DNA from 2 places in the Bacillus cereus group sp. RP37 genome. Region 2 is predicted to be linked to the other one. Evidence: a T-box and tRNA genes for the amino acid it is inferred to sense, from the RefSeq annotation. Region 2 holds a T-box; the other holds one or more tRNA genes.

Region 1 (9,953 bases), 2.1 Mb from region 2:
CTTGCAACGATATCAACCGAATCGGCCTGTAATATAATCTTCTGTACGCTTATCTGAAGGTGTCGTAAATAATTTATTTGTATCTGTATATTCCACAACTTCTCCACTTAAGAAGAAAGCAGTTTTGTCTGAAATACGTGCTGCTTGTTGCATATTATGCGTTACGATAACAATACTAAAGTCTTTCTTTAACTCTTGAATTAATTCTTCTACTTTTAATGTTGAAATTGGGTCTAGTGCCGATGTTGGCTCATCCATTAAAATAACGTCGGGTTCAATCGCTAAACAACGTGCGATACATAGACGCTGTTGCTGTCCACCGGATAAACCGTATGCATTATCGTGCAAACGATCTTTTAACTCATCCCAAATTGCTGCTCCACGTAAACTTTTTTCAACAATTTCATCCAACGTTTTCTTGTCGCTTATACCATGAATTTTTGGGCCGTATGCTACATTTTCATAAATAGATTTCGGAAATGGATTTGGCTTTTGGAACACCATTCCTACATGTGTTCGTAATTCTTCAACTGGATATGATTTATCAAATATATTGCGCTCTCTATATTCAATTACACCTGTAGTTCGCACGATTGGTACTAACTCTACCATACGATTTAATGTTTTTAAGTACGTTGATTTACCACAACCACTTGGCCCGATAATTGCTGTAACCTCATTCTCATGAATGCTTAAGTTAATATCTTTTAAAGCATGGTCTTCTCCGTACCATAAATTTAAGTTTTTCGTATCAAATACTACTTTCTTTGGCGCAGTCTCGATTTTCTCCTCGTTTTTCACCTGTACATTTACTACTGTTGCTACCATTTGAATTCCCCTTTCATCCATTTCCAACTTATTTTCGATTTCGTAACCATAGGACAAATATATTGATAAAGAGCAACAAACCTAACAAAACGATCATCCCAGCAGCTGCTACATACTGAAATTCTTCTTGCGGTCTACTCATCCAATTAAAAATTTGAATTGGTAAAACTGTAAATCTATCAAACATACTAAATGGAACATAATTTGCAAATGCAAGTGCCCCGATAACTAATAACGGTGCCGCTTCTCCAATCGCTCTTGATATCGCTAACGTACAACCCGTTATAATTCCTGGGAAAGCATATGGCAATACAATTTGATACATCGTTTGCCACTTCGTAGCACCTAATCCGTAAGAAGCTTCTAATAATGAACTTGGTACAGATCGTATTGCTTCTTGACTCGCTACAACAACTGTCGGTAAGACGAGTAAACTCATCGTCAGTGCCGCAGCGATGATACTCTCACCTAGATGAAGAGCATATACAAAAATAGTTAAGCCGAGCAATCCAAATACAACGGAAGGTACTCCTGCTAATGTTTGATTATTAATTTCTATTACCTTTTTAAATATAGATTCCTTCGCATATTGCTCTAAATAAAGAGCAGTTCCGACCCCAAATATAAAAGAGACTGGTATAACAATACTCATAAATAATATTGTTCCTGACAAAGCTGCAGCAATCCCTGCTTCTTTCGGATTACGCGAAGCAAAGTTTGTAAAGAAATCTAATGAAAGATAACTTATACCTTTTTCAAAAATTTGAAAAAGCAAAATAAGCAGTATTACTATTGAAAACAAAATTGCCATATAAAATAACAATTTGTAAACTCGATCTTTTAAAAAACGCGATGCCATATTTTCTTGTATCTTTTTATGATTCAACATTCGCATATTATGTCACCCTCCTAAAGCGGCGCATAATAAACTGCGAAATGATGTTCATTATAAAAGTAAACAAAAATAACGTTGCACCTACAGCGTACATGCTGTAATACGTAATGGTTCCATGCGGAGCATCACCTAAACTCACTTGCACAATATAAGCTGTTAACGTTTGAATGGAGTGTGTCGGATCGAGCGATACGTTCGGCGTGGATCCCGCTGCAATTACAACGATCATCGTTTCACCAATTGCCCTGGAAGCAGCTAATATAATCGCTGCCATAATCCCTGTAAAAGCCGAAGGAAACACGACTTGTTTTACCATCTCAAACCGAGTTGCTCCAAGTGCTAACGAAGCTTCTTTCGTTCCTTTTGCTACAGCTCTCATTGCGTCTTCAGACAGAGATGCAATTGTAGGTATCATCATAAAGCCAATAACAATACCTGGACTAATCGCATTAAAAAACTGTAAATCAGGTATAATCCGTTGTAAAAGCGGTGTTACAACTGTTAATGCAAAAAAACCATATACAATTGTCGGGATACCTGCTAATAGTTCTAACATTGGCTTTAACACTTTCCTTGCACCGTTTGAAGCATATTCGCTTAAAAATACGGCACACGCTAAACCGATAGGAATTGCTACGAACATAGCAATTGCTGTTACAAGGACCGTTCCACATATAAGTGGTAATATACCGAATTTAGGATCTTCAAAAAAAGGTAACCATTCTTTCTCCATCAAAAAGGAGTGTAATGGTATTTTTTGAAAAAACATCATTGTTTCATTTGCCAAAGTAAAAATAATTCCAATTGTCGTCACAATAGACACGCTAGCAATTATTTTTAGTAATAATGGAACGATTCGATTGATTCGCTGCGTTTTTTTTCTTTGTTTTGTATTTCTTTCAATCAAATGTTGTACAGAAAATGTAATTTGACTTTTGTCATTATAAGCCAAAGATGAAAACCCCTTTCCACCCTGACATTACCTTTTTATTTCTGTTAACATCCGCAGCTGTTCATTGTACTTTTCTTTTGGTAATTTTACATATCCAACCTCTTCAGCGAGATTACCAACATGTTGAATCATAAACTCAATATAATTTGCTACATTCATTTTATTTCGGATAGATGCATCATTCACATAAGCAAATAGCGACCTAGATAACGGCTTATACTTACCTGATTGAATCGTATCTTTCGTCGGAAGTACACCATTCACTTTTATTGCTCTCACCTTATCTCGATTGGCCATATAATAAGCATATCCTACAAAAGCAATGGCATTTTTATCATTCATTACCCCTTGCATAATAACTTGATCATCTTCAGACAAAGAGACTTTTTTTACAATGCGACTATTTTGTAAGATGACATTTTGAAAATAATCATACGTACCAGAGTCTACACCTGGCGCATAAAACTTCACCTGTTCGCGTGGCCATGATGAATGAATGTGTGACCATCGCTTTTCACTTTCATCTTCACTCCACAGTAGACGTAACTCGTCTACCGTCATATTGTCTACCCAAGTGTTTTGGCGATTCACAACGATCGTCAGACCATCATAAGCAACTTCAAATGGTGTAAACTGAATGGAGTTTTTCTTCATTTCATTTTCTTCCACTTGTTTCATTACTCTCGAAGCATTATTTATATCCACTTCTCCTTTACTGAAACGATTAAATCCTCCTCCTGTTCCAGAAACACTGATAGAAATTTTCACGTTCGGATGCACCTTTGTATATTCCTCCGCTACTGCTTCTATAATAGGAAAAACTGTTGAGGATCCATCAACTCTCACTTCTCCCATTTCATTTACAGCAAATGCAGTAGACGTGCCAACATAAAGGAAACATGTCGACAGTATGAAAACTTTAATCGATGCACTTATCCATTTCACGTGTTCTTCCTCCTAGAAGTAACCGGAAATAACAGGATTACAGATATAAGAATACTGCTAAACTATTAATTCGGTTTTAATTGTTTGTAAAAGTTTTGTAAAGTTCCACAAGAATCAACATTAAGTAAAATTTTAATCCGTAGCCACTGCTCATCTTCACTGATGATTGGTTCATAAAACCTTTATCCCCAGAGGAGAAGTAAACGTATTACTTGTTAGGCCTCTTAATTTTTCGATACGATATGCTTGTCCACTATATTAAAACGTATGCATGGACCATAAAAAAAAGCACACTATCTTTTCAGATAGTGTGCTTTTTTTACAACTTTTTTATTCATCATCTTGATCTATATTTTTCTTTTTATTGTCTTTTGCATCTGTTGGAGCTTCGCCATTTTCTACTTTTTTCAAATCAAAGTACGCGTCCATAATGTCACGACTAATATAACCGTTAATACCTGATTTATCATCTACCCAAGGTACAACAACAGAAAACGCTACTTCAGGATCTTCAAGTGGCGCATAACCTACTAACGTTAAGTTATATGTTTCTTTACGCTCACCGTTTGCCTTTCTACCAATCTCTTTATCTCCGCCATACACAGTTTGAGCTGTACCTGTTTTACCAGCAGCTTTATATGGTGCACCTGTAAAGTATTTCGCAGCTGTACCACCAGAATCGTTAAATACTTGTCTAAATCCTTCCTGAACACGTTTAATTTGTGATTCAGGCATATCAATACGGTTTAGAACTTTCGGTTCCATTGAATGAACAACTTTTCCAACTTCATCTGGTTTCGCTGCCGGTTGACGAATTTCTTTTACAACTTGTGGCTGCATACGGTAACCACCATTTGCAATTGTTGAAACATATTGTGCTAATTGAAGTGGTGTATACGTATCGTACTGTCCAATTGATAAATCTAATAAGAAACCTGGCTGATTTCCTCTACCTGTTTGGCCCGCTGATTCATTCGGTAAATCAATACCTGTTTTCACACCAAGTCCAAACTGTCCGAAATAATAACGCATCGTATCAAATGCTTTTTGTGGAATATCTAACGTACCACCTTTCACATATTGAACACCTGCGAGATTCATCGCTGTTTTAAACATATATACGTTAGAAGACATTTTTAATGCTGTCAAATCATTAATGTAACCCATATTCTTCCAAGAAGCTTTTTGTGGCGTTCCCTTTAATCTGATTGGTTCGTCATATTGAACTGAACCCGGTTGAATCGCACCTGTTTGATACCCTGTAAGTACTGTCGCACCTTTTACAGTCGATCCCATTGGATAAGAACTTGTCATCGTTCCTAATGCGAAATCTTGTACTTTCGTTTCGCCATTTTCATTCACTAACTGTTTCCCTGCCATAGATAAAACTTCACCATTTTTTGGATTCATCATTACAACGAATGCACGATCTAAAAGAGGTTGTCCACCTTTATATCTCAATAAATTTTTCGTGATAATTTCTTCTACACGCTTTTGTAATTCCATATCGATTGTTAAGTTCAGGTCATTACCACTTTGCCCTTTTGATACATTAATCGTTTCTAAAATATTACCGTTTTTATCTGTAATATTTTTCACTTCTGCTTTCGTACCGTGCAGGCTATCTTCATATTGCTGTTCAAGGTAACTTTTCCCTACGCGATCATTCCGATTATAATCACGAACAAGATAGTAATCTAAACGCTCTTTCGGTAAACCTTCATCAGAAGTTGTTACACCACCAAGTACACTTCGGAACAAATCACCATCATATGCATATTTTCGCTCCCAATCGACACTTGTATCTACACCTGGCAATTCCGCTAATTTTTCACTAATAATCGCATATTCTTCATCAGTTGCATCCTTCTTAATGACTTGTGGTGTCATTGCATATCCGCCGTCCATTTTGCTTTTAATCGCTAGTATTTCTAAATCTTTTGCGGATAATTGATTCACTTCTTCTTCTGTCACGCGACTTCGTTGACGCTCCTCTAATTCTTTATCGTCAATTTTTTTATCTTTCAACTCTTGACGATCTTTATTCGTAATTTTTTCTTTCGCTTCCTCTTTATGCATAGCAAGCCAATAATCTTTTTTATCGCGATCTGTTAATTTATCTGTCGGTACTTCAATCAACTCTGCTAGCTTTTTCGCTGTTTCTAAGCGAGCTTCTGCAGTTGATCCTTTCATTTTTGTAAATGTAATCGTACGTACAGCTGCATTATCTACTACAGCTCGCCCATAACGGTCAAATATTTTCCCACGTGGTACAGGATTACTTATCGTCGAGTTCTCTTTCCTCTCCACTTCATTCTTGTATTCCTCACCGCGAACAATTTGTACATATCCAAGCCTTACAATAACCGCGGAGAACATTAAAAACACGCAGAAAAACAGCACGTTTAACCGAAAAGGAACGTGAGTCTTTTTCTTTTGTTGTTTCTGCTTCTTGCTCATACAAACCCCCTCTACCAACAGCTATGTAATGTGAAAGGGACACCTTCATACAGGTGTCCTCACTGCTGTCTTACATCTTTTTCTATTCTAGCATAAAACAACCGAGAAGTTAACCTTCTGGTTCTGTTTGATTCTGCGTAGTTCCTTGCGTTACAATACTTGTTTTACTCGTATTTCCCTCATCATATTTGACATTTTTAACTGCAAAATAAATAAGAAAATGTCCTGCACCTAAAATACATAATAAGTAAGGCAAACTTTTTTCAGGCGGAAAGAATAGTACAGCACATAAAAAACTTAAAATCGAGCAAATTCTTCCTGCATTTAACCATAATTCCCGGACAACTACATATTCTACACGCCACTCTCTCGCATTTTTCGCCCTACCAATTACATCATATGTCATGGACCCGTACGGAACGAGCAAAATAGGGTATGCAATTGCGATACACGCTGCATAAATAAGTAATTTTGTGTATGTAACATTGAATATAACTAAAAATACGACAGCATATAAAATAATGCCTCCGAGCAAAATTGCTTTTTTTCGCCACTCTTTCTTTAACATACGAGTGACTAAATAGTAACAAACAAATGATACAGCAGAATTTACTAAGCTATATTTCCCTAAGGCGAGTTCGCTATCAGTTGCTAAATACACGTACACTGAAATAACAAAAATAAACGTTCCCTCTCTCAGCCCTTGAAAAAAATGAGCTCGTGTAATTCTTCCCCAGTTTTTATCAACCTGCCGCTCTTTCAATACTTGAACAATTTCATACCGTCCTTCACATTCTCTCTTAGATACAAAAAAGCTTAAAATGACAGCAATTGCAAATAACAGTAACGAAAGAAAGAATATGACCGTATAGCCACTCCATTTTTCCATACGTGAAATTGTATATCCCGCTGCTATCGGCCCAATCATGCCCGAGAATGATGTAAGAAGTCCAAGAAAACCATTAAAGAAATCTCTTGTTTCTGGTTCTGTAATCTCAAATGTTAATAAATTAAACGCGAGCCAGTAAAAACCATACCCGACTCCTAAAAGAGCCCCCATTAATAAAATATAGTGAGAAGCGCTTTTTCCCGCTACTAAAACAACGATAAAAAAAATAGCTAACGTGCCTACGCCTATTCGTAACAAAATTGAGCGATCAATACGCTTCGCTAATTTCCCACCTATAAGAAATGTGAGAGGCTGTAATACAACGCTGGCCAAATTATACAAGCCAAGATTCACATAATTTTGTGTTTGTTTCCATAAATAAATGTTAACAAACGTATTCGATAAAGAAATTGCGAGCGTGTATAAACCTCCAATAAGGAGCAATAACACTAAATCCCGATTCACTTCAACGTCACCAATTATATGTTTCCACTTCATACACAACTCTCCTTTACTTCATGTTCTAGTCTTCCAAAGACAAGCTCAATTATGTAAAAGGAAAGCACAGAAAAAAGCTAGGAGCATTCTCCTAGCTTTTTCTATCGTTATTACAATTATTTTGCTTCTTGGTAACGTTTTTCAGCAGCGTTCCAATCTACAACATTCCAGAATGCACCGATGTAGTCTGGACGACGGTTTTGGTAATTTAAGTAGTAAGCATGTTCCCAAACATCTAAACCGATAACTGGAGTTTTACCTTCAGTTAAAGGAGAATCTTGGTTTGGTGTGCTTGTTACTTCTAACTCACCATTATTTACTACTAACCAAGCCCAACCAGAACCGAAACGAGTTGCGCCAGCTTTTGCGAATTCTTCTTTGAATGCATCGAAGCTACCGAATTTCGCTTCAATTGCAGTTGCAAGTTCACCTACTGGTTGTCCGCCGCCATTTGGAGATAAGATTGTCCAGAAGAATGTATGGTTAGCATGTCCGCCACCATTGTTACGTACTGCTGTACGGATTGCTTCTGGTACTTCGTTTAAGTTCGCAACTAATTCTTCTACGCTTTTGTCAGCTAATTCTGCATGACCTTCTAAAGCAGCGTTTAAGTTTGTGATGTACGTGTTATGGTGTTTTGTATGATGGATGTTCATTGTTTCTTTGTCAAAGTGAGGCTCTAAAGCATCATACGCATAAGGTAAATTTGGTAATTCGTGTTTTGCCATTGTTATATTCCTCCCAGTTTATGTATTGCCACTTAAGTGACATACAACTTCATTCTACCCTAATTGCCATAGGGTGCAAACAAATAAATCACATTGTCTTGCTATCATTAAAGTAGCAAAATTCCCACTTCTTTTCAATTAAAATGCTCATATATTTCATAAAAAAAGCTCCCTTCTACAAGGAAGCTTCCTGCTGACGTAATAAACATGTGAAATGGATATGGACCCTGTAGGACTCGAACCTACGACCGGACGGTTATGAGCCGTCTGCTCTAACCAGCTGAGCTAAGGGTCCACAATTATGTATGTAACAACATATCAAATAAAGGAATCCCTATCGGATATATTCTTTAAGAAATGTAAGATAAATTTACCATATGGAAAAGAAAAGTGTCAATTGTATTTTTCTCATTCAAAAGAAGAAAATTAATAAAAAGAAATTTAGTTATCTCCACTATATGTAAATATAATATATCTTGAGATTCTCTAGATTCCTACGTTACAATGATTTTATACATACATAAAGGAAGTGAATCTATGTCCATATTTACCCAATTAGCAAAAAGCGTATATTCGCCTAAAGATATGGCGCTATTCCGTTTTCAAAAAATCGGAAAAACCATTTTGTATATTATGCTACTTTGTCTAATCACTACTATTCCAAGAACATTCTTTTACGGTAGCTTTATTCAAGATAGTGTTACCATGGTAAATCAAGCAATTGAAAAAGATTTACCTGATTTTAAAATTGAAAATGGTGAACTAAAAGCCGATATTGAACAACCTATTCAAAAAGAAGAGGGAGATGCTCTTTTCGTATTTGATCCAAATACAACAGATATAGAAAAATATCAAAACAAAACTGGTTTATTTATTTTAAAAGATAAAGTAGTTTCTATAGGAAATGGTCAAACACAAACATACTCCTATAATGATTTATTAGGGACATCTCTTGAGAAGAAAGATTTAAAAGATTTTATTTCTGTATTCGATAGTATTTATCCAATTTTACTAGCCGTTATCGGAGTTTTAGTATACCTATTCCAATTATTTATTACTTTCTTAGGAATTACTTTACTTGCGTTTATAGGTTCGGCTATGAGCGGTCAACGTAAATTATCTTATAAGCAAGTATGGACGTTAACTGCTTACAGCTACACAATTCCAACAATCTTCTTTATGATTATGGATTTATTCAAAATCGTTGTACCTGGTTCAACATTCATTTATATCGCAGTTGTTTTAATTGTTCTATACTTAACAATTAAAGAAGTTCCAAAACCGAAAGAAAAATAAGAACGAAAAAAATGCCTAATTAGGCATTTTTTTTTTGGACAAGCATATATTCCTAGCAAAGGAGTGAAGAATATGAAAAGATTAGGTATATTCTTATTCGTGCTTGTTCTTGGTTATATATTTTATTACGATATAAAAATCGGCACTTTACCGATGTTAAGTTCATATAAAAAAACAAATGCGGCCCAAACGATAAAACAAGAAAGTACAGATACAAAACAAAAGAAAGAGAACAAAGCAGAAAAAGAAACAGATGTCACTTATAAAACAATTGAAGTCAAAACAGGTGAGACAGTTCTTTCTATTACCGAACAAATTAACAAGAAAAAAATCCCTTCTATTGAAAAGGTAATTGATGACTTTAAACAACTGAACAAAAGTACATCTGCTACAAAAATACAAATTGGAAAGTCTTATAAATTCCCGTTATATCAATAAGCAATCACTTAATCCTTGTCAATT
Region 2 (9,953 bases):
ACACCGAAACAAGATGAATTCGGAGATGCAGCGTTTCCATGTTTTTCACTTGCGAAGCAATATAAAAAATCACCAGCTATTATCGCAAAGGAAGTTGCGGAGAAATTAAGTGATCCATTTTTTACGAAAGTAGAGGCTGTTGGTCCTTACGTAAATGTATTTTTTAATCGTGAAACTGTAAGTGATGCAGTATTAAAAACGATTTTAGCGGAGAAAGAAGAGTACGGTCAAAATCACTTAGGATGTGAAAAGACTGTAGTTATCGATTATTCCTCTCCTAATATCGCGAAGCCTTTTTCAATGGGGCATTTACGTTCTACAATGATTGGAAATTCACTGAAACATATCGCTGAAAAATGCGGCTATGAAGTTGTAGGAATTAATTATATTGGGGATTGGGGAACACAGTTTGGAAAGTTAATTACTGCTTATAAAAAATGGGGAAATGAAGCAGTAGTTAAAGAGGATCCAATCCGTGAATTATTTAAGTTATATGTTCAATTCCATGAAGAGGTAAAAGACGACGAAGAACTAGAATCAGAAGGGCGCGCTTGGTTTAAGAAATTAGAAGAAGGTGATGAAGAGGCAGTTGAGCTTTGGAATTGGTTCCGTCACGAATCCTTAAAAGAATTTTCTCGTATTTATGAACTTCTTGGTGTTGAATTTACTAATTTTCAAGGAGAAGCTTTTTATAATAATTTAATGGAAGATTTTATTGAAATTTTAGAAGAACATGATTTGCTTGAAGAGTCAGAAGGCGCGTTAGTCGTTAATTTAGAAGAAGAGGGAATGCCGCCTTGCTTAATTAGAAAATCAGATGGTGCGACGATTTACGCAACGCGTGACTTAACGGCAGCGTTATATCGTCAAAATACATTTGGGTTTGATAAAGCGTTATATGTAGTTGGCCCAGAACAAAGTTTACACTTCAATCAATTTTTCACTGTATTAAAAAAGCTTGGCTACACTTGGGTTGACGGCATGGAACATGTACCGTTTGGGTTCATTTTAAAAGATGGTAAGAAAATGTCGACCCGTAAAGGAAAAGTTATTTTACTCGAAGAAGTACTTGAGGAAGCAATCGAACTTGCAAAACAAAATATTGAAGAGAAAAATCCAAACTTAAAACAAAAAGAAGATGTAGCAAAGCAAGTTGGTGTAGGGGCAGTTATCTTCCACGATTTAAAAAATGAGCGTATGCATAATATTGAATTCTCATTAGAAAACATGCTGAAATTTGAAGGTGAAACAGGGCCGTATGTACAGTACACACATGCACGTGCTTGCTCTATTTTAAGAAAAGAAAGTGTAGAATTTGAAACGTGTACGTTTGCATTGAAAGATGATTATAGCTGGAGCGTTGTAAAATTACTTAATAAATTCCCACAAGTAATTGAAGCGGCCTTCAACAAAAATGAGCCATCTATTATTTCAAAATACGTATTAGATGTAGCACAATCGTTCAATAAATATTACAGAAATGTACGTATATTGGAAGAGAGTGAAGAGAAAGACAGCAGACTTGCATTAGTGTATGCTGTGACAGTTGTATTAAAAGAGGGGTTACGTTTACTTGGGGTGGATGCTCCTGAGGAGATGTAAAATAGTAGTAAACTGGCAAACCGGTTTTGGTATGAACCTGGTTTGTTTTTTTATTTGGATATATAATTCTTTTGCAAAATCAATTAAAATCTTTTTAGAGAGGGTGATTCATATTGATCCGAACTTTTATTTTACAAATTCCTTGTCATAGAAGATTAGAAAGAAGTTTCCTTAAACTACAAAAGTACATACCTTTATGTGCGCGTTGTACAGGCATGCTTATCGGTATTTTACTGTTTCCAATTTATTTTTATATGACACCTTCATTTCTTATAGCAATCATACTATCCTTTTCTGCTCAAATTCCGTTACTTATTGATGGATTCACCCAAAAGTGGAAATGGAGAAGCAGCACAAATTTGCTAAGAGTAACTACCGGTGTATTAAGCGGTATGGGATTACTCATTTCATCTAGCATTATATGGATTCTTTCTTAAAGCATATATTAATGGAGGTATTTACATAAATGTTCTGGGTTTACTTAATCCTAATTTTTATTTCAGGCGGAAGTGGAATAGGTTTTATAATTCAAAACAAGTATACAGAAGCAATAATAGCTTTTGTTATTTGCGCACTACTGATTGGGCTACTGTATTATTATCTTAAAAGAAACAAAAGAAAGAGAAAATCAGATTGTGGCGATGTAGACTGTACGGATTGTTTAGATTGTGATTGTACTAATTAAACTTCTAATCATCTACCTTTCTTCTAAATCAAAAGCTAGCGTATCTTTAAAAATACACTAGCTTTTTTGCTTTGAAATTTTAAGAATGGTGTAGGAATACGGCTATTGTATAGAGAACTTTAGTTTTGTATATAAAAGGAGGCGTTAAACTTGGAAACGTACGATTGGAATAGTAAATTAACATATTTAAAAAACACGAGAGATCTATATTACAATGATGATTATGTAAGCTTTTTAATAAATACTGTGTGGAAGGTTACTAAGCCAGTACATATCGTTGATTATGGTTGTGGATATGGTTATTTAGGCTTAATATTAATGCCTTTACTTCCAGAAGGGTCAAAGTATACAGGCATTGATAGTGGAGAAACATTACTAACTGAAGCGAGAGAGTTGTTTCGTTTCCTTCCGTATGATTCAGAATTTCTTGAAGGAGATGCTACAGAAATTGAATTGAACGATAAATACGATATAGCAATCTGTCATGCTTTTTTGTTACATATGAGTTCACCAAAAATGATGCTAGAAAAGATGATACAGTCAATTAAGGATGGTGGTAAAATAATCTGTTTTGAACCACATTGGATATCAAATATGTCTTCATACTCTTTAGATGGAGAGAACCAATCGGAAATTATTAGGTTAGGCGTTTTGCAGAAGTTATTTGAAAGTGACACGCAGAGAAGTGGACAAGATGGAAATATTGGTATGAAAATACCGATGTATTTAAGTGAATTAGGTGTGAAAAATATTGAGTGTAGAGTGAGCGATAAAGTGAACTTTTTAGACTCTAATATACATCACAATGATAAAAACGATTTGTATCATTCATTAAAAGAAGAGGGGATAGCGGGCAATCCAGGAGATAAACAGCAATTTATAGAACGTTTAATGGTTAGAGGGTTAACATATGAGGATGCGTTAGCTCAATATGAAGCTGAACTACGATTTTTTAAAGCATTTCATTTACATTCCTCTTTAGTATACGCTCCGAATATGAAAATTACATTTGGTGACAAAGTATGTTAAAAGGTAGCGATATTTCGAGGGATATCGTTTATTTTGGAAATCGCTGATATATTTGAATTATCGCCGATATAATTTCATGTACTGATTTTAACTTTCGAAAGATAAGATCCACATGTTACGTTATTCCATATAATTAAATAAAATATGGAGAAAAACAATCATTTTTACTATATTTTGTTATAAATTCGAATAATATTAAATAATACTATCCATTATAGGAGATTTTAGTTGAATACATACTATATGATGTGTAGAATCTAAGCAAGTAGCAGTACAAATAAATATTCGAGGTGAATACATGCTAGATTTTAAGCAGTTAGATGCTTGTTTGAAAGACAAGAGATTTGTAGATGGATTACAGGAAATAAATAAAGAAATTTCATATATAAAAGAAACGAATACTTTATCTTATGTGAAAAAGTGGCTTGCTAATATTTCTTCACATGAGGAGTTTGATATATTAATTCGCCTTACTGATGAAGGGCTTATGCACCAATACAGTTCATTCCTCATTCGCTACGCCTACAAAAAATTCCCAAATATGAGAACGCTCTCTTTATATTGTGATGAGTTAATTGATGAGCGGAAAATACTTGAAGTAGAACAGTTGTTAAAAGAATCATTAGAAGAGGTAAATAAAGAAGAAATAGAAGCTGATCTTTTAGCGAAAACGTATTTTACGTTAGTACGATGTCTGTTGGAAATGAAACGAAATGAAGAAGCACTAATCTATATGCAAAAGGCAGAGGAGTACAGTGCACGTGCCGTATTTGATAAATGGGGCTACGTCTATATGCATACAGGTGAATGGGAGAAAGCAGAAGAACAATTTATAGCTGGCATGCAGCATAAAGATTGTGAAGAGTTATCGACCTATTTATTATCACAGTTATATGCGAATCAAGGAGAACAAAAACGTGCATTACAGCTAATCGATGATGCAATTGTAAAGTTCCCGCAAGTACCATATTTTCATTTTGAAAAGGTAAAATATTTATTAGATTTAGAGAAGTATGAGGAGATGTTAGCGGTAATAGATAACATAAACAATCAGCTTCCTTATCATGCGTATAAAACTTATTTTGTACATTTACATGCAGAAGCACTTTACAAAATGAATAAACTTATAGATTTACAACAGTTATTAAAAGAAGAAAAAAGTTTAAAAGAGTCTTTATATCATAATTTAGAAAAAAATCCAGATGGAAAAAAGGTTCATTTACCGATAGTTCCAATTGTACAAAAGGATAATTACTGTGTTCCGACAAGTTTAGAAATGATGTTGCAGTTATGGGGAGAAAAACGTACGCAAGATGAAATAGCAGAGTTTATTTTTGATATGACAGGATCGAAGTTTTCAGATACTGTTTCTTATTTAGAAGAATTAGGTTATGAATATCGTTATTTTAAAGGGAATGAGGAAAATTATAAGAGACTACTGGATGAAGGGATTCCTGTTTTATTAAGTATAGACATTGAGCATGCTTCACATGTGCAAGTATTATCTGGATATGATGATACGTTACAAGCTTTTTATGTTCAAGACCCGAACTTTATAGAACCAGTTATTGTGGAATATAGTAAGCTACAAGAAAAATATCGTTATACAGGCTGTTTAGCGATTACGTTTGTTCCGAAAGAAAAGAAGGAAAAACTATCATTTTTAAATGAAGAAGAGAATCATTATTTTAAATCTGTTTTTTCTCTTACGGATCATTTAGATGAACATGATAAAGAGGGGATTCATAACTTAATACAATTTTTAAAAGAGACGAGTGATAATCCGAATACGTGGCTATATACGGTTAAGCATTTAGATGTGGAAGTAGATAACGAGTTTATTTTATCTTGTATTGAAAAGTTAACGGAGAGGTTTCCGAACTCAGATTTTGTTAAATTGCATGGTGCGCAGTGTTTTATTCGCCTTCAAGAATTAGAAAAAGCTGGGCAAATGCTCGCGAGTGTTGAGAAGAAAAATAATCGTGCTTTATATCATTTAATAAACGGAAGATATGCTTTTGAACAGGAAAGTTATATAGAGGCGATTTCCAGTTTTCGTTACTCCTTACAATTAGACGCAGATCAGCCGATTGCTTGGAGTTTTCTCGCTTTATCATATATGTATATCGATCAATTGGAAAAGGCGTTGCAGTTTTCTCAAGTAGCTTTAGAGCGTAGTCCTGAAAGATTCACTTTAACGAATCACGGGTTAATATTGATAGATTTAGAAAGATATGAAGAAGCGTATGAAATCTTTAATGATTTGTTAAGAGAGTATAAAAATGAGGCACATGTATGGTATGAGCGAGCGAGATGTGCGCATCATTTAGGGAAATTATATTTAGCGGTAAAAGGGCTTAAAATAGCGATTCATTTGGATAGTAATGCATCTTACATTTATACGAAACTTTCGGAAATATACGAATCTGATTTGGAGGATGAGGAAAGTACGAAAGAAATTTTATTAAAGGGTATTGAGAATTGTGACGATAAAGCACCTCTATACGTAAAATTGGGTGACTATCATTTTCAAAATGATAGTCTGGAAGAAGCAGAAACATTGTATAAGCGTGCTTTAGAAGAAAATCATGATGACGTTTATTCTCACTTCGGACTTACGCAAGTTTATATGGCGAAAGAACAATACAAGGAAGCAAAAGAATATATTCTCGGTATTGAAAAACAAATTGAAAAGAGCCAAGATTTTCTTATGAATGCGGGAATGGTTTTATGGGATGCTGAGGTTGAACTTGGTGGAAATGAAGAAGGGTTTAAAGTAGCATTGTCTAAGTTAGAGAGTGGTATAAAGCAGAGTGAATACAATGTAGCAAGTGCGTTAGATGAATATGTGAACCGAATTAAAGGAACGGTATTTGTACAAAGAGGTATAGCATTCTTAAGAACTTTACACAAAGAAAGAAATGAAGTAAGTGAATACGGTTGTTATACAGGTATTTTATATGAATCTATTGGACAGTACGGACAAGCAATGAAAAGATATAATAAGGCAATAGAACAAAAGGAAACGGCATTACCTTATTACCGAATTGGTGAAACACTTATGGCATTAGGGCAATTGACAGAAGCAAAGCAAGCGTATGAAACTTGTTTAGAGCTTGATGGGAATTTCGTCGGTGTACATTTACAGCTTGCGGAAATATACGAAAAAGAAGAAAACCGTTCTAAAGAACAAAGTCATATGGTTCAGGCGATGAAAGAAGAGCCGTTGCATATTAATATGGAATATTTGGCACAGATTTCAGTAGAAATGAATCTTCAGGAAGAATTGTTGACTGAACTAGAACAATTAGCGGACGAAGTACCTGAAATATGGCGATTAGATGCGATCGCATATGTGTATGGAGCAATGGATGAAATAGATAAAGAACAGGCATGGATTGAAGAGGCGCTACAATTAGATGGTGAGCATACAGAAGTTCTAAATCATTATGCAAAAGTGTTAGTGAAAAAAAGAAATGCAAAAGCAATTGAAATTGCAATGAAAGTGATACAAAAAGATGTAAATAATGAACGTATATTTGATGTATATGTAAAAGCGATAGAGCAACATAAGAAATTGTCTAACATACGAGATTTTCTTCATACATTAAAAGTGAAAAAGGCAGAAAGAAGTATGGCATTTATGTATGCTGCATCTGCAGTTACGGAAAGATGGATTGAACGTCAACAAAAGGAACAGCCGAAGAAATCCATAATTACGAGAGCTTTTTATCATATGAAAAACCGTGCAAAAGAAATTTCGATTATTACTACAATCATTGATTTATATGAACTTTCGTTAAAGTTAAATCCGAAAAATAGTATGGCAGCGCAGCGATTTGCACTATTTTACGAGAATGTGACGATGTATAAAGAGGCGATAGACGTATTGCAAACATCGTTAGAAAGTAAATGGGATTATGATGTAGCGAAGCAACTTGTAAATCTTTTCATAGCGTGTGAGGAAGAAGATATGTTACGGGATGCTTCGGAATTAACGAAGCAGATGGTTCGAGAGTTACCAGATGATTATGATACACTTCTTTTACAAGCACAAGTATTCTTTAAAATAGGTGAAGAAAGAAAAGCAGAGAAGATTACCTTACAATTAACGGAGCAAACACCGTTTGTAAGTAGAGCGTTCCTTGCTTTAGGAGAAATATATCAAAGTCAAGAAAGGTTTGAAGAGGCAATTCATGTGTTAGAAAATGCTTCTATACATCATCCAAATGAAACAGCAATTCTTCTTTCTTTAGCATCTTCATATCATGGTTCCGGCCAAACACTAAAGGCAGAAAAAATAACAAATGAAGTATTAATAATTGATGCGAGTGATTTGTTAGCAAGATATGATCGTGCTTGTTATTTAGCGCGGTTAAACAGAAATGAAGAGGCGAAGGAAGAACTTGAAATTGTCCTTCGTGAGGATGAGTCGGGATTTTTTGCTGAACTTATCGAGGATAAAGAAAATTTAGCAGCATTGCGAGAATTTGAAAAGTAATTGTATAAGAAAAGCGAAAAAGGGTATAAATAAAAATATATTTCGAATTAGTTGACAATTCATTGCCCAATGGCATAGAATAGCTTTTAACAAAGTATACAAATCTGAAGACGAGAAAGAGTAAAATAATGAACTGTTCCCCAGAGAGCCGGTATGTTGCTGAAAACCGGTGTGCAGACGTTATTTGAAAATCATCTCCGAGGAGCCGAGGCTGAAATAAGTAAGCCCGGACGGGTGTCTACCGTTACAAAGAACACGTATGATAGTACGTTGCTAAGTGCTATTAGTGAAGAGCTAATAGAATTAGGGTGGTATCGCGGGTAAGCCCGTCCCTACTTTATAGGGACGGGTTTTTTGTGTGCTTTTTTAAAAAATTCAAAGGAGTGATTGTACATGAAAAAAGTAGATGTAAAAGAGTCAGCTGTAGGGAGAGAAACACGTATTCGTAAGCAGTGGAACGAGCAAAGTATTTTCGAGCAATCAATTCAGAATCGAGAAGGCGCACAGTCTTTCGTATTTTATGAAGGACCACCAACGGCGAACGGTTTACCACACGTCGGGCATGCACTTGGACGGACAATTAAAGATGTAGTAGCAAGATATAAAACGATGGCTGGTTATAAAGTTTTAAGAAAAGCGGGATGGGATACACACGGTTTACCTGTAGAATTAGGTGTTGAGAAACAACTCGGTATTTCAGGTAAACATGAAATCGAAGAGTATGGCATTGAACCGTTTATTCAAAAGTGTAAAGAGAGTATATTCACATATGAGAAGCAGTGGCGTGAATTCACTGAAAGCATCGGTTATTGGGTAGATATGGATGATCCATACGTTACGTTAGAGAATCCATATATCGAAAGTGTATGGCATATTTTAGGGACGATTCATGAAAAAGGACTATTGTATAAAGGGCACAGAGTTTCTCCATATTGCCCAAGCTGTCAAACATCTCTTAGTTCACACGAAGTTGCACAAGGGTATAAAACAGTAAAAGATTTAAGTGCAACAGTTAAATTTAAAGTGAAAGATAGTGAAAATGAATATTTCCTAGGTTGGACAACAACACCTTGGACACTTCCGGCAAATGTTGCGCTCGCTGTACATCCAAATTTGGAATACGTGAAAGCGAAACAAGAAGGTCATGTATACATTGTTGCGAAAGAACGTGTACAAGATGTATTAAAAGAAAACTATGAAGTACTATCTGTTCATAAAGGAGAAGAATTAGTAAATACATCTTATACAGCACCATTTCCAATGAAAGAAGTTACAAATGGCTACCACGTTATCGCGGCAGATTTCGTAACGGCAGATAGTGGTACAGGACTCGTTCATATTGCTCCAGCATATGGGGAGGACGATTATAGAGTCGTTCAAAGTGAAGGATTGTCATTCTTACATGTTGTAGATGAAAAAGGTGAGTATACAGAAGCAGTACCATTTTTAAAAGGGAAATTTGTAAAAGATTGTGATGTGGATATCGTTCGTTATTTAGCGAAGGAAGGTTTACTATATCATAAAGAAAAGTATGAGCATAGCTACCCACATTGCTGGCGCTGTGATTCACCACTCCTTTATTATGCAGGAGAGAGTTGGTTAATCCGAACAACTGCAATTAAGGATACATTTTTACAAAATAACGATTCTGTTACTTGGTATCCAGATCATATGAAACATGGACGCTTTGGTAAGTTTTTAGAAAACATGGTGGACTGGAACATTAGCCGAAATAGATATTGGGGAACACCATTAAATGTATGGGAATGTGAAAGTTGTGATCATCAATTCGCACCGAAAAGCATTGCTGATTTAAGAAAGCATAGTACGAAAGAAACACCTGAAGATTTAGAATTGCATAAGCCGTATGTAGATGAAGTGCAAGTTTGTTGCGAAAAATGCGGAAGTACAATGAATCGTACACCAGAAGTGATTGATGTTTGGTTTGATAGTGGTTCCATGCCGTTTGCGCAATATCATTATCCATTTGAAAATAAAGAGTTATTTGAAGAACAGTTTCCAGCGGATGTTATTGCAGAAGGAATTGATCAAACACGCGGATGGTTTTATAGTTTATTAGCAGTATCAGCACTATACACAGGAAAAGTGCCTTATAAACGAGTGTTATCACTAGGG

Evidence for each region. The T-box of region 2 lies ahead of ileS (isoleucine--tRNA ligase). A T-box ahead of a tRNA ligase gene usually reads a tRNA of that ligase, here a tRNA-Ile.
Region 1: it has a tRNA-Ile gene. The T-box ahead of ileS (isoleucine--tRNA ligase) is inferred to sense a tRNA for this amino acid. The anticodon was not compared.

The regions. Positions count from the first base shown of each region.
Region 1 is NZ_JARVHP010000001.1:1,147,369-1,157,321, reverse strand. It holds gene pstB (phosphate ABC transporter ATP-binding protein) at 13-828, opposite strand; gene pstA (phosphate ABC transporter permease PstA) at 857-1,723, opposite strand; gene pstC (phosphate ABC transporter permease subunit PstC) at 1,725-2,675, opposite strand; gene phoX (phosphate ABC transporter substrate-binding protein PhoX) at 2,703-3,620, opposite strand; gene QCI44_RS06100 (peptidoglycan D,D-transpeptidase FtsI family protein) at 3,951-6,080, opposite strand; gene QCI44_RS06095 (MFS transporter) at 6,190-7,467, opposite strand; gene sodA (superoxide dismutase [Mn]) at 7,584-8,195, opposite strand; tRNA gene QCI44_RS06085 (tRNA-Ile) at 8,417-8,490, opposite strand; gene QCI44_RS06080 (DUF1189 domain-containing protein) at 8,733-9,491, shown strand; gene QCI44_RS06075 (hypothetical protein) at 9,564-9,929, shown strand.
Region 2 is NZ_JARVHP010000001.1:3,276,096-3,286,048, reverse strand. It holds gene argS (arginine--tRNA ligase) at 1-1,602, shown strand, start outside; gene QCI44_RS17380 (DUF2085 domain-containing protein) at 1,716-2,039, shown strand; gene QCI44_RS17375 (hypothetical protein) at 2,069-2,287, shown strand; gene QCI44_RS17370 (class I SAM-dependent methyltransferase) at 2,438-3,316, shown strand; gene QCI44_RS17365 (bacteriocin-processing peptidase family protein) at 3,615-7,817, shown strand; T-box leader at 7,916-8,154, shown strand; gene ileS (isoleucine--tRNA ligase) at 8,211-9,953, shown strand, end outside.